4 regions of the Massilia luteola genome follow, and region 1 is predicted to be linked to each of the others. Evidence: predicted binding sites of a transcription regulator. Region 1 holds the regulator's gene; each other region holds the start of a gene.
What was found. Region 1 encodes LexA, which represses DNA repair genes until DNA is damaged. Its sites were predicted from a motif close to ACTGTATNNNNATACAGT; they were not measured.
Positions count from the first base shown of each region.

Region 1 (3,633 bases):
TCCGAAGTCGCAAATTGGGCCCCCGCCTGCGCGGGGACGACGTTTCAGAGTCTGACTCTTGATTCTTAGGCAGCTTCGCCCACGACAGCGATGGTGATTTCCGCCACGACGTCGGTGTGCAGAGCGACCGACACCGGGTGCTCGCCGGCGGTCTTCAGCGGACCGGTCGGCATGCGCACTTGTGCCTTTTCGACGGCGAAACCTTGCTTGGTCAGGGCTTCGGCGATGTCGAAGTTGGTCACGGAACCGAACAGACGGCCGTCGACGCCGGCTTTCTGCGCGATGGTGACGGTCATGCCGTTCAGCTTGTCGCCCTGGCCTTGAGCGGCGGCCAGTTTCTCGGCAGCTGCCTTTTCCAGTTCGGCGCGCTTGACTTCGAACTCGGCCACGGCAGCTTGCGTTGCACGGCGGGCCATTTTTTGCGGGATCAGGAAGTTACGGGCGTAACCATCCTTGACCTTGACGACGTCGCCCAGGTTGCCGACGTTGACGACTTTTTCCAGCAGGATAACTTGCATTTTATTCTCCAGTAATCTGACTATGCTTGCGGTCGCGACCGACGATTAAGCGTTGTGCAGGTCGGTGTACGGCAGCAGAGCCAGGTAACGGGCGCGCTTGATGGCGGTGTCAACTTGACGCTGATAGTGCGCCTTGGTACCGGTCAGGCGTGCCGGCATGATCTTGCCGTTTTCCTGGACGAAATCCTTCAGGGTGTCGACGTCCTTGTAGTCAACCTGTTCCACGCCTGCGGCGGTGAAGCGGCAGAATTTCTTGCGCTTGAACAGCGGGTTCTGCTGTTTACGCTTCTCTTTGAGCTTAGCTTTGTTTTTGTCGAACTTTTTACCGAATGCCATTTTGAGGCTCCTGTATCTATCTAAAAACGTGCCCGCACAATTCTTTATGCGGCGGCACTGAAATCAATGATGTGAAACACCAAGCTTTTGCTGTGACGGCTTTTCCTGGCCAAAAACCCTGTGAAGCGGTACATCGCGCCCAACTCGGCGTTGGCAAATCGTCCCGAAATCTCGCCCGCGGCAACCGCGGGAATCTCGAAGTCGACCTGCCTGTCCATCCTCGCTTCCGTCTGCGTCGATCCGTGTTGCAGGACGCCGCCCACGATGGGGATGCCGGCCGGGGTGTAGCGCAAGGTGTCGCGTTCCAGAATGCTTGCGACCAGCGACAGCTCGTTCACGTACTGCTCGGTGCTCCCGCGAGAGATTTAGGCGGCAGCGGCCGGAGCGGCGGCCTGCTCGGCGCGGTGGCTCTTGGCTGCGTCTTCGCGCTGGACCGACTTCATCATCGGCGACGGCGCGGTTTCGGCCTTCTTCATCTTCACGGTCAGGTGACGCAGCACGGCATCGTTGAATTTGAATGCGGTTTCCAGCTCGACCAGGGTCTCGTTGTCGCACTCGATGTTCAAGCAGATGTAGTGTGCCTTCGGCAGCTTCTGGATCTGGTAAGCCATTTGACGACGGCCCCAATCTTCGACGCGGTGGATGTTGCCGCCGCGCGAGGTGACCGTGGTCTTGTAGCGTTCGATCATCGCCGGGACCTGTTCGCTCTGGTCCGGGTGGACGATAAACACGATTTCATAATGACGCATGAAACACTCCTTAAGGACGTTTAAACAAATGCCCACCTCGGCGTCAAGACGAGTGTGGGAAGGGAAAGCCCAACATTATAACAGCAAAGCCGTCAAGTACTCAATAGGTGTCGACGGCGCGCGCGGGCTTGCGGCGGCGCGCAAGGTCGCGGACGTGCGCTGCGTACCGCACCGCAAAAACATTGTGGACGTGCGCTGCGTACCGCACCGCAAAAACATTGTGGACGTGCGCTGCGTGCCGCACCGCAAAAAAATCTCGAAATCCCCTTGCGCGCGGCGCAATACTGTACAAAAATACAGTCTGATCCCGTACCAACCAAGACAAACATGCTAAAGCTCACCGCACGGCAAGAACAGATCCTCAACCTGATCAAGGAAGCCATCGACAACACCGGCTTCCCGCCGACCCGCGCCGAAATCGCCCAGGAGCTTGGCTTCCGCTCGGCCAACGCGGCCGAGGAACACCTGCAGGCCCTGGCCCGCAAAGGCGCGATCGAAATCTCACCGGGTACCTCGCGCGGTATCCGCCTCGTCGGCCAGTCCGTCACCGAATCGAAGGCCGCCCTGCCCTCGTTCGTGCCGCCGATCCCGCCGAACCTGATGTCGCTACCGCTCGTCGGCCGCGTCGCCGCCGGCTCGCCCATCCTTGCCCAGGAACACGTCGAGGCGACCTATTCCGTCGACCCGGCGATGTTCTCCAGCAAGCCGGACTTCCTGCTGAAGGTCAAGGGCTGGTCGATGCGCGATGCGGGCATCTGCGACGGCGATTTCCTGGCCGTCAAGAAGGTCGACAACGCCAAGAATGGCCAGATCGTCGTCGCCCGCATCGGCGACGAAGTGACGGTCAAGCGCTACCGCAAGACGGGCGCCACGATCGAACTGCTGCCGGAGAATCCGGACTTTTCCGTGATCACCGTCGATCCCAGCTCGGACGAGTTCGCGCTCGAAGGTCTCGCAGTCGGGCTGCTGCGGTCCTGGCATTGAGAACGACATCGTAGTTACGTCCCGCAACATCGAAAGGCCGCATCTTGCGGCCTTTTTTTACGCATATAAATATACAAAAAGAAATATACTCCGGACACAAAATGAATAGAATATAAACTTTTTATCCAAGCGGACAGAAGGAATTTCATGCAACGTCACGTATTGAGCATCGCAAGCCTGGCATTGTTCGCCGGCCTGGGTCACGCGGCCGAGGGCGACGTCAAGTCCGCGCCGGTTGCCGTGCGTTCGGCACTCGCCAGCGGCGTCGACACCCGGTACATCGAAGGCTCGGTACGGCCGCAAGACGATTTTTTCGAATATCTGAACGGCAAATGGCTCAAGACGGTCGATATCCCGTCGGACAAGCCATACCTCGATCCGTTCGTCGACCGGTATGAGGATTCACTGCGCCAGCTGCGCGAGATCATCGAAAAAGCCGGTGCCGGCACCGATGCAACCCACAAACCGGATGCCCGCCGCATCGGCGACCTCTACGCCAGCTTCATGGACGAGGCGAAGCTGGAACAACTGGGCATCACACCGTTGCGGCGCGAACTGGATCGGATCGCCGCGATCAAGGACAAGACCGAATTGTCCATGGTACTGGCCCACCTGGGCAGGCTCGGCATGGGCGTGCCGCTCGACTTCACCATTCACCTGGACAACAAGGATTCGACCCGCTATGTCGCCGACATCAGCCAGGGCGGACTGGGCCTGCCTGACCCCGACTATTTTCTGAAGGCGGACGACCAGAAGCTGGCCGATATGAAGGCCAGATATCTGGCCCACTGCCAAAAGGTCCTCGCCATGGCGGGCGACCGGCATGCCGCCGCCCACGCGCAAGCCATCGTCGCGTTCGAGACCGAACTGGCCAAGGCGCAATGGACCAAGGTCGAACTGCGCGATCCGAACAAGGCATACAACAAGTTCCACCTGACCGATCTCCCAGGGTTCGCACCAGGTTTCGACTGGAACAGCTGGCTGGACGGCATCGGCCTGTCCGGCAAGAGCACGTACGTGATCGTTGGGCAGCCGAGCTATCTGAA
Region 1 is NZ_JAXOFN010000008.1:4,755-8,387, forward strand. It holds gene rplI (50S ribosomal protein L9) at 66-518, opposite strand; gene rpsR (30S ribosomal protein S18) at 564-854, opposite strand; gene priB (primosomal replication protein N) at 899-1,192, opposite strand; gene rpsF (30S ribosomal protein S6) at 1,220-1,603, opposite strand; gene U9J41_RS11060 (hypothetical protein) at 1,602-1,937, shown strand; gene lexA (transcriptional repressor LexA) at 1,931-2,587, shown strand; gene U9J41_RS11070 (M13 family metallopeptidase) at 2,735-3,633, shown strand, end outside.

Region 2 (3,633 bases), on a different contig from region 1:
CACGTCCAACGGCTTGATGCCCTTGACGGCCAGCTGCTCGGTCAACACGAGCGAGATACGGCTGTTCCACGTCATGGCCAGGCGCGTGCACTGCTTGCCGGCGGCGATGTGGCGGCGGATGTCTTCCGGGTCCAGCGAGTGTTTCACGTAGCGCACGGCGGCCTTGCTCTCGCCCGTGGCGCGCAGTTCCGTGTCCTGGTCGATCGTGAAGTTGTACGGCGCCTCGTCCGATTCCAGCCAGCCCGTCATCACGGCGACCGGCGAGCGCTGCACGCGCAGCGATTCCAGCGGCATCTTGTCGACGGCCTTCAGCAGCAGCTTGATGACGTCGTCGGCCTTGCTCGGGCTGGCCGCGTCGACGATGAGCCAGCCGTTGACCGGGTCGATCCACGTCCACACGTTGCCGCGGATCGAGAAGGCGCGCGGCAGCAGCTCGTCGGCCACGCGTTCCTTGAGTTCCTTCATCGCCTTCTTGCCCGGCGGGAAGCCCTGCTGCTCTTCCAGCTCGGCGGCCTTGGCCTTGGCGACCTGGTTGATGACCGAGCTCGGCAGCAATTTCTTTTCCGTGCCCAGCATCATGAGCATCTGCTTGTTGACGACGTGGACGAGCTTGCCGTTGCCGCGTGGCGAATCCCAACCCTGGCGCAACAATTCATTGCTGGTGGCGGGCGTGAACGCCTGCGACTGCAGCGCCTCTTCCATCTGTTCAGGGGAAAAATTCCACGGTGCGGGCAGGCGGTAGATCTGAAGATTCTTGAACCACATAACGTTGCTTCCAGTTATCTCGATATTTCAAAGGAACGACATTCTACACGCTGACTGGCGGCAAAATTCACGTCGTTGGCGATGGTTTTTTAATGTGTTGCACGTTCGTCAAACAAGCTCAGCTGCTCCACCGTCTCCGTATCGCTGAGCCGCACGCCGACGCCCAGCAGCCGCACGGGACGGCTCGCGCGCAGCCAGCCCGCTTCCATCAGGTGGCGGTAAGTCTCCAGGTTCGGCGCGTAACCGACGCACTCGACCGTCGTGCGCTGGAAATCGGCAAACTTAATTTTTACAAACAACTTGTTGATGAATTTTTCAGCATTATTTCTCTTGATCCGGCCCAGCAAGTGTTCGTACAGGTCGGGCAGCAGCGCAAGACAGGCGGCCAGATCCGGCACGTCCGGCGTGTACGTCTCCTCCGTGCTGATCGATTTGCGCTCGCGCACGGGATTCACGTCGCGGTAGTCGATGCCGCGGCACAGGTCGTACAGACGAGCGCCGAACGAACCGAAATGCTGCTGCAACTTGTCCATGCTCCAGTCGCGCAGGTCGCCGCAGGTTTGCGCGCCGAGGCTGTGCAGCTTGGCAGCCGTCACCTTGCCCACGCCGAACAATTTTTTCACGGGCAGCGCGGCAACGAAGGCGTCGACTTCGCCGGGCTTCACGAGAAACAGCCCGTCCGGCTTGTTCCAGTCGCTGGCGATCTTGGCCACGAACTTGTTTGGCGCCACGCCGGCGGACGCCGTGATGCCGACCGTCTCGGCAATGCGCCGGCGGATCTCCTGGGCGATCAACGTGGCGCTGCCCTTGCAGTGCGGCGAGTTCGTCACGTCGAGGTAGGCTTCGTCCAGCGACAGCGGTTCCACGAGGTCCGTGTAGTCGCGGTAGATGTCCATGATCTGGCGCGACGCGACCCGGTACTTTTCCATGTTCGGTGGGATGAGGATCAGGTCCGGGCACAGCTTGACGGCTTGTGCCGTCGCCATCGCCGAATGGATGCCGTAGCGGCGCGCCTCGTAGTTGCAGGTGGCGACCACGCCGCGCTGCTCGGCCCGCCCGCCCACGGCCAGCGGCCGGCCGCGCAGGGACGGATCGTCGCGCATCTCGACGGATGCGTAGAAACAATCACAATCGCAGTGGATGATCTTGCGGACGTGGGCGTTCACGGTGACGGTCGCCCGCGCCGAGCGACTACTGTAATTGCATACAGTATCGTCGGATTGTGGGTTTAATGCAAGTAGGAATGCCGCCGCGGGACGCGGCGGCGGATGCGGCAGGTATTACTTCGCCGCGCTGGAGTAGCTGCACGACTTGACGATGCCGTGCGCCGGATCACCGAACACGGTGTTCGAGCACTTGACGGAACCGGTAAAAGTCTTCGTCACGAAGCTCGTGGCGGTGCCGTAGCGCACGTCGCGCGTACCGCTGAACGAGCACGTGCCGCCTTCGGTGGCGCACGTGGTCCAGGTCACGGCCGTCGTCGCCGGAGGCGTCGTGGTGACGGCCGCCAGCGCCGCGTTCACGGCAGCCGCCGCGTTGACGATGCCGGCGCCGCAGCCCGAGCACGGGGCCGGGAATGCGCGCGCCGTCGACTTCAGCTTGGCGGCCACGTCGTCCGGCGTCAGGTTCGGATTCGCCGACAGCATCAGCGCAACGACGCCGGCCACGTGCGGGGTCGCCATCGACGTCCCCATGTACGCCGCGTAGCTGTCCGAGGCCGGCGTCGTCGTGCCCGAGTTCAGCGTGGACAGGATGCCGGCGCCGTTGTCGCCGCCCGGTGCCGCGATCGTCACGTTGGTGCCGTAGTTCGAATACGACGCCTTGCCGCCCGAGCGGTTGGTCGCGGCGACGGTGATCACGCCGGCACAGTTGGCCGGGTTGGTGTTCGACGCGTTGGTGTTCGCATTGCCGGCCGCGACGACCACCACGGCGCCGCGCGAACGGGCGCTGTTGATCGCGCTCTGCGTCGTCGTATCGCACGCGCCGGTGCCGCCCAGCGACAGGTTCAGCACGCGCGCCTTGTTGGCATTGGCCGGCACGCCGGTGACGGTGCCGCCCGACGCCCAGACGATGGCGTCGGCGATGTCCGACGTGTAGCCGCCGCAACGGCCCAGCGCGCGCGCCGGCACGACCTTGGCGTTGTAGGCGATGCCGGCGACGCCGAGGCCATTATTCGTCTTCGCGGCGATCGTGCCGGACACGTGGGTGCCGTGCCAGCTCGAATTCTGGTCCGCGGCCGGGACGCCCGTGCCGCAGCTGCCGGCCGGCGCCCAGTCGCCCGGATCGCTGGCGTCCGTGTCGCGGCCGCCGCCGTCGTTGGCGACGGTGCTCGTGGAGATGAAGTCATAGCCCTGCAGGATCTGGCCGGACAGGTCGGCATGCGGACGGTAGCCCGTGTCGATCACGGCGACGTTGATGCCGGCGCCGGTCGACTTGTCCCAGGCGGCCGGCGCGTTGATGCCGCCGGTGGCCTCGTACAGGTCCCACTGCTGGGTGTAGCTGGGGTCGGTCGGGGTGGCCAGCGGGACCATGATGCGGTCCGGCTCGGCGTACTCGACGCTGGCGTCGCGCGACTTGAGCTCGGCGGCCAGCTCGCGCGCCTCGTCGAGCGACATCGTGCGGTTGAGTTGCAGCACGTTCGCGCCGTTCGCCGTCGCGCGCAGCGCGCGCAGGGTGGCGCCGTAGGTCTGGCCGGCGCGGTCGAGCAGCGCCTGGCGCGCGCGGTCGATGCCGCGTGCCGCCACGCCCGTCTTCGACGTGTCGCTGTCATCCTTGTACTTGACGATCAGGCGATCCGTCTGGACCACGTAATGGGTGGCCTGGGCCGCGTCCTGACCGGCGGCGCCGGCAACCAGCGGGGCGGCGGCG
Region 2 is NZ_JAXOFN010000025.1:94,826-98,458, forward strand. It holds gene U9J41_RS22225 (recombination-associated protein RdgC) at 1-765, opposite strand, end outside; gene dinB (DNA polymerase IV) at 855-1,931, opposite strand; gene U9J41_RS22235 (S8 family peptidase) at 2,046-3,633, opposite strand, start outside.
Region 2: dinB (DNA polymerase IV) is a predicted target of LexA. The motif match lies at 1,959-1,976, and genes of this name have one in related genera.

Region 3 (3,633 bases), on a different contig from region 1:
AAGCGCGTCCGCTGCGCGTACACGTGGCGGTCGCCCATCTGCGCCTGCTGCTTGATGAAGAAGCGGTTCGGGACGACGAGGTGCAGGTGTTCCTTGGCCCGCGTCATGGCGACGTACAGCAGGCGGCGCTCTTCCTCGATGTCCTCGGCGCTCCCGGTCGCCATGTCGGACGGGATGCAGCCGTCGACGACGTTCAGCACGTGCACGGCCTTCCACTCCTGGCCCTTGGCCGAGTGGATCGTCGACAGGATCAGGTAATCCTCGTCCAGCAGCGGCGGACCGGCGCGGTCGCTCGTCGCTTCCGGCGGGTCGAGCGTCAGTTCGGTGAGGAAGTTTTCGCGCGAGCCGTAGCCTCCAGCCAGTTGCACGAGCTGGTCGAGGTCGGCGGCGCGGACGGCCGCGTCGTCATGCAGGCGTTCCAGATGCGGCGCATACCAGTCCCGGACGAGTTCCACGTCCAGCGGCCAGCGCAGGCCGGTCGTGCGCAGGGTGCGGAACAGCGCCGTGAACTGTTTCCACTCCCCTTGCGCGCGCGCCGGCGCGGGAAACGCGTCGACGGCCGCGACGGGCTCGGCCGCCTGCGCCACCGCGTCCAGGAAACGGGCGGCCGTCGCCGGACCGATGCCGGGAATCAGCTGGACGACCCGGAAGCCCGCCACGCGCCCCGCCGGATTCTGGGCGAAGCGCAGCATGGCGAGCACGTCCTTGATATGGGCCGCTTCCAGGAATTTGAGGCCGCCGAATTTGACGAACGGCACGTTGCGCCGCACCAGTTCCAGTTCCAGCGCCGCGCTGTGGCTGGCGGCGCGGAACAGCACGGCCTGCTGCGTGAGCTTGATGCCCGCCTCGCGCTGCTCCAGCACGCGGTTGCAGACCCAGCGCGCCTGCTCGGCCTCGTCCGGGATCAGCACCAGTTGCGGCTTGGCGGTCGCGACCTTGTCGGTCCACAGCGTCTTGGCATGGCGCTCCAGCGCGGCGCCGATGACGGCATTCGACGCGTCGAGGATCGGCTGCGTGGACCGGTAGTTGCGGTCCAGCGTGATCACGCGGGCGGGCTGCGCGAACTGCTGCGGGAAATCGAGGATGTTGCGCACCGTCGCGCCGCGGAACGAATAGATCGATTGCGCATCGTCGCCGACGACCATCACGCCGCGCCCGTCCGGCTTCATGCCCTGCAGGATCGCGGCCTGGAGCCGGTTCGTGTCCTGGTATTCGTCGACGAGCACGTGATCGAACAGCGCGCCCAACGCCGGCCCGAGCTCCGGGTCGGACGCCATCTCGGCCCAGAACAGCAACAGGTCGTCATAGTCGAGCACGTTCTGCTCCTGCTTGGCGTCGACGTAGGCGCCGAACAGGCGCTTGAGCTGCTCTTCCCATTCGCCACACCAAGGAAAGGTCGACTGCAGCACGTCGGCGAGCGGCTCGCGGCTGTTGACGACGCGCGAATACACCGCCAGGCACGTGCCCTTGAGCGGAAAGCGCTTCTGGCCGGACGCGGCGCCCAGGCCGACCTCTTGCCGCACCAGGCCCATCAGGTCTTCGGAATCCGCGCGGTCGTGGATGGTGAACGAGGCCTCCAGGCCGATCCGTCCGGCGTACTCGCGCAGCAGGCGCGCGCCGATGCTGTGGAAGGTGCCGGCCCACGGCAGGCTGCCCACGGCCGCCGACGACGTGCCCAGCACGCGCTGCAGCACGCCGGCGGCGCGCTGGCCCATCTCGCCCGCGGCGCGGCGCGAAAAGGTCAGCAGCAGGATGCGCTGCGGATCGCCGCCCGCCAGGATCAGCTTCGCGACCCGGTGCGCCAGCGTATTCGTCTTGCCCGAGCCGGCGCCCGCAACCACGAGCAGCGGCCGCACCGGGTCCGCGCCCACGTCGTGCTCGACGGCAGCCAGTTGTTCGGGGTTCAGACCGGCGAACGGATCGGCGGGCGCGGATGGCCTCGAAACAGGCGTGGCACCGGGGATGGCGGCGGCGGGGATGGCGGTGGCGGCGGTGGACATGGCGGTTGAGCGTTGATGCTCAACTGTACATTTGTCCAGTATCTAAATGCAAGCGGCTTGATGTCGATGTAGCAAAACCACGTCAATGTCGCCGGCAAAAAAGAAAGCGGGCGTACGGCTCGGCGGCCGCGCCCGCTCTACTTGCCTGATTATCAAAGCTTGCTCAGATATCCACAAAATCTGTGCATAAGGTTGTGGAAAAACACCCTCTTGACATGCCAAAACCGAGCCAGAATGCGGGTTTCAACAATTTGCCCGTTGCGTGGGCAAAACTCAACCGTCGCAAAATCAATGGCTTACGCGGTAAATCGTAAACATAAATCAAAACAATATGCAAGATGAAAAGAAAGGACATATCGTGCATAACTGTCCTGGCGCCGACTCCCTTACCTGCACCACGAGCGCCTGCGGCCCGGCTCCGTCAGCACGCGTTCGATGACATCGTTGCCGACGTTTTGCGAACGCATGTATTCCACGGCCGACATCGTATTGCTGCGCTGCTGGAGCGCAATGCCCAGGTCGACGATGTCCGTCTGCTGGGCATCGCGTCGCTGATAGGGGACGGTCGCCTGACCGTCTTCGAGCTCGGGGGAGTGTTGGTTCATCGCAGTTCCTGACTTTGATGGATTGAAAGGGATTGCCGCCTAACGAGTATTTCCCAGCTTCAGCCAAAGTCAAGCTTATTTTTTAATCTTCGTGGTATGCCCTGCGCCCGCACCTCGCCCCCGCGCCGTGCGCCGCCCGCTCGCCGCTGCGCCTAGAATGGCCTAGTCATCCAACCATCACGAGGAATCCATGAGCGCCATGCCCGATCCCGACCTGAAACCCGGCGACGAAGCCGAACCCGGCACGCCCGGCGCAGGCGAAGACCTGTGCGAAACGTGCGGCGGCAGCGGCAAGCTGGCCAACGGCAAGACCTGTCCCGAATGCGAAGGGACGGGACGCGTGATGCGGGGCATCGGCGGCGGCTGATGCCGGCCGCGATCGCGCTCGCCCGCGCGGCGCCGATCCGCCATGGACAGGCCCGGGCGGCGGCGCGATAATCCGGAGATGAACGCGCCCCGCTCCAATAGTTCCAATAGTTCCGATGGTTTCAATAGTCGCGATACCCCCGATCGTTCCGCCGGCGCCGCCCTGCCCGACCGTCCCCATCCCCGCTCGCTCACCGACCTGTTCGTTTCCTTCACCCTGCTGGCCCTGCAGGGCTTCGGCGGCGTACTGGCCATCGTCCAGCGCGAACTGGTCGACCGCAAGGGCTGGCTGACCCAGGAGGAATTCATCGAAGACTGGGCCGTCGCCCAGATCATGCCCGGACCGAACGTCGTCAACCTGTCCCTGATGATCGGCGGCCGCTATTTCGGCATCGCCGGCGCACTCGCCGCGCTGGCCGGACTGCTGGCCGTGCCGCTCGTGCTCGTCCTCGGGCTCGTGGTACTGCACGACCGCTTCGCCGCCAGCCCCGTCGTGGCGGGCGCGCTGCACGGCATGGCCGCCGTCTGTGCCGGCCTGATCGGCGCGGCGGGCCTGCGCCCGGTGAGCGCGCTGAAGAAAAGTCCGATGCCGCTGTCGTGGTGCGTGGCCATCAGCGCGGCCGGCTTCGTCCTCGTGGCGCTCCTCAAGTGGCCGCTCGCCT
Region 3 is NZ_JAXOFN010000001.1:488,330-491,962, reverse strand. It holds gene U9J41_RS02245 (ATP-dependent helicase) at 1-2,000, opposite strand, end outside; gene U9J41_RS02240 (hypothetical protein) at 2,387-2,605, opposite strand; gene U9J41_RS02235 (hypothetical protein) at 2,796-2,972, shown strand; gene U9J41_RS02230 (chromate transporter) at 3,051-3,633, shown strand, end outside.
Region 3: U9J41_RS02245 (ATP-dependent helicase) is a predicted target of LexA. The motif match lies at 2,023-2,040, and genes of this name have one in related genera.

Region 4 (3,633 bases), on a different contig from region 1:
GGCCGCGCACATGCAGCGGGCCCCAGTCGCCCGCCAGCGTCACCTCGCTGCGATACTGCTCGCCGCGCCGGGACGCCACGACGGCATGGCCGGCGATGCCTTCCTGCGCCGTGGGCGAGGGCGTGAAGCGCAGGTCGAGGTCACCCTGCTTGGCGGTGAATTCGCACAGGGCGCGCACCGCGACGACGTAGCGCGCGCCGCTGTCGTTTTCACTCATGCCGCGGCCTGCTCCCACTGCAGATAGCACACCGTGACCGGCATGCCGTGCGCCGCGCAGTAGTCGATCCAGCGCAGCTGGTTGTCCTGCAGGCGGTCGCCCGGGCCCTTCACTTCGATCATGTCGTAGCGCGCTTCGCCCGGCCAGAACTGGATCAGGTCGGGGAAGCCCGTGCGGTTTTCCTTCACGTCCTGCAGGATGCGGCGGAACCACAGCTCCAGGTGCGCGGCCGGGATGCAATCGAGGGCCAGTTCGATGATGTCGCGCCCGAGCCAGTCCCACGCGACGAACGGTGACTGCAGGCCGGCCTTCTCGTCATACGTCGCGAGGATGGCGGCGCGGTGGCCGCCGTCGTCGAGCAGCGCGAGGCAGGTTTCGAAGTCGTCCTTGCGGCGCAGGTAGAAATCGGCCGCGAACAGGTCGGCCGGGCCGCGGTGGAACGGGTGGAAGAACGCGCCCGGTATGGCCGCGAAGACGGCGCGCCAGCACAGGAGGCCGAACAGCGTGTTGGCCAGCGTGTTTTCGACGTAGTAGACGGGCGCGTCGTCGCGCCACAGGTGCTCCAGCACGACGCCTTCGACCCGCCATTCTCCGCCCGGCAGCGGCAGGCACAGGTCGAGCCGCGCGGCCGGCGGCGCGCGGCGCGCGGGGCGTGTCGGGTGGCCCAGCTTGCGCGCCAGGCGGGGACCGATACGCAACAAATGCTGGCGTTCCGCTTCGCTTTCCGGGGCTTGCCGCGCGGTCTCGAACAGCGCATGGGCGTCGTCGAATTTCTCGTGCTTTTCCAGCACGCGGATGGCGCGTCCGCGCGCCCCCGGATAGCGGCAGTCCGCGTACACGGCGTACGCGTTGTCCCAGTCCCTTTCCTTTTCGAGCAGTTGCCCGAGCTGGAACAGCAGGCGCTCGCGGCGGCTGTCGAGCCAGTCGTTGCCGAAAGCGTGGCGCGGCAGGTCGGCCAGCACGTCCAGCGCCGGCTCGTCGCCGTAATAGCGTTCCTTGCAGGCGTGCAGCTGCAGGTAATGATCGATGTCCTGGCGCGCCCGGAATCCGCGCGACGCCGGCGAGAATTCGACGCGCTCGTAGCGGAACAGGCCGAGGTCGGACAGCACGAACTCGGTCCAGTCCTGCGACAGGTTGCCGAAGAAGATGAGGCGCAGCCGGTCGCACAGGGGTTGCACGAGCAGGCGCAGCGCGAGGTCGTCGCAGCCGGCATACCACTGCGAGAACGGGCGGTTCGCGCCATGCGCCGGCTCGGCGCGCAGCGCTTCGAGCTGGTCGGCCTTGCGCGCGCCCTTGCGCGCGCCCGTCAGGCCGAAGGCCTCGGCCAGTTCCGGCTTGGCCAACAGGCCGAACAATTCGTCGAGCGTCAGGACCGGATCGGACTCGATCCAGCCGCTGGGCAGCAGGGCGCGCGCCGCCTCGACCGGGCAGCCGATCTCGGCGTAGTTGAGCTTGCTGGCCCGGAACAAGGTGCCCTTGCGCATCACCATCCGTACGAACAGCGCGCGCGCCGGCTGCGGCAGCCGGGGAAAGGCGGCGATGAAAGCGTGTTCATCATCGATGAGCAGGTCGGCGTAGCGCTCGGCGATCCAGTCCAGCACGCGCTGGAAGTTATCCAGATAATAAAACTCGTTTTCCAGGACTCTGATCATCGTCATACCGCGCCAACTGTACTTTTGTACAGTATAACGGTGGCGGCGACGATGTCCCAGCAGTTTTGGTGCCGCGGCGGCGTGCGGCGTGGTTTTCCGTACCGCCGCCGCGGTGCCGCTGCGGTTCTATTGACGGGACGGCAAGCGCGGGTTGCAGGATTTGCCGGTACAGGCGGGCGTTCCCGCGGCATCGGCGCCGTCGTTGCCGGCGCCGGCGTGCTGGAGGATGGCCGAGATCAGGGCGACATCCGTATCCACCGTGGCCGCCGGCGGCCTTGCCCTGGACGCGGCCGCGGCCCGCTTCTGGCGCGATGGCGCCGGCTCTCCATGCGCCAGCAACGGCGTCTGGGGCGGCACGGCGCGGTACGCCGGTTGCGGCCGTGCCGGTGGGACGGCCGCGGCCGCGTTCCGCGTCGGTGTGTAACCCGCCGCGGCCGGCGCGGAGCTGGACGGCGCGCCGGCGGCGCGTGCCGCCGCGGCAGGCGTTGCCGCGGCCGCTGCGGACGGAGGCGCCGCGGACGGTGCCACATCGACGATGACGGCGCCGCGCGCGGTTGCGGGGACCGGTGTGTCCGGTGGCTCGGCTGTTTGCGGCGGCGCCGGCATCGACGCGGGCGCCGGCGTTTCCCCGGCCAGCGTCGTATGCATGGTCGGCACATTGACGTGGATGGCGTCGCCCGCTGCGTCGCGGGTGGCGGCGGCCGTGCCTGGGCGCGCGGTTTCGGGCCGCGGGGCGACCTGCGCCGTGCCGGCCGCCTCCGCGTCCCGGGCCGGCGTCGCGCCGCGTACGAGCCACGCCAGCACGACGAGGAGTGAGCAGGCGAGTATGCCGGCGGCGCCGTACCAGAATACGGCCGGCACGGCGCGGAGCCGGCGGCCGGGCGCCTGGCCGTCCAGCATGGCCAGGATATTGATTTCGCCGCCATGCCGCCGCGAGGAGGACATCAGGTTGGGACGTCTGGAGCCGGATTGATTTTCATCTGTAGGGCGCACCGCGTTACTCCTAAGATTGGAAAACTAGTTCCAATTAGAAACAAACCGGAGAAATCGATGCTGATCTTCGTCGCATTCTTGTACTTTTGCCTGGCCTGCAGCCTCATCTGGTTCGCCTTGTTTCCGGGCGGAAGGGCATCCGTGCTGCAGGTGCTCGGCATGCTGCAGCGCCGCCTGCAATGGCGCGTGGGCGGCTGGCAGCGCAGCGGCAATGCGACCTTGCAGGCGTCCTGGTCGGGTGCCCGGGGTTTGTTGTACGACAGCCGCAAGGTGTTGCGCCGGCACTGGGCCTGGTGCGCCGTCGGCGTGCCGCTCGTGCTGATTCCGACGCTGCTCGCATTGCTGATGCGCCGGCCGGACATGCTGCCGGATTACGAACCCGTCGACACCGTCGTCGACGCGCAGGTCGCCGCGCTGCTGAAGGGCGAGCAACTGGTGCCGCCGGCCGCGTTGCCGCCGCTCGCATTCGGCACGCGCGAAGTGGAACTGTTGCGTCCGATGCTGGTCGATGCCAGCCGCAACTGGGGGCTCATGCGGCCGGAGTACAGCCAGCGCCTGTTGCTGGTTTTCAAGATCATGAAAGAGAAATACGGTTATGAGATGGCTCTGCTGGAAGGCTATCGCAGCCCCGCCCGCCAGGACCTGCTGGCCGGCATGGGCACGCAGGTGACCAACGCGCGCGCATTCCAGAGCTGGCACCAGTACGGCCTGGCGGCCGATTGCGCGTTCTGGCGCGACGGCAAGCTCGTGATCTCGGAAAAAGATCCCTGG
Region 4 is NZ_JAXOFN010000016.1:95,125-98,757, reverse strand. It holds gene U9J41_RS17155 (ATP-dependent DNA helicase) at 1-217, opposite strand, end outside; gene U9J41_RS17150 (VRR-NUC domain-containing protein) at 214-1,869, opposite strand; gene U9J41_RS17145 (hypothetical protein) at 1,996-2,814, opposite strand; gene U9J41_RS17140 (M15 family metallopeptidase) at 2,920-3,633, shown strand, end outside.
Region 4: U9J41_RS17150 (VRR-NUC domain-containing protein) is a predicted target of LexA. The motif match lies at 1,885-1,902, and genes of this name have one in related genera.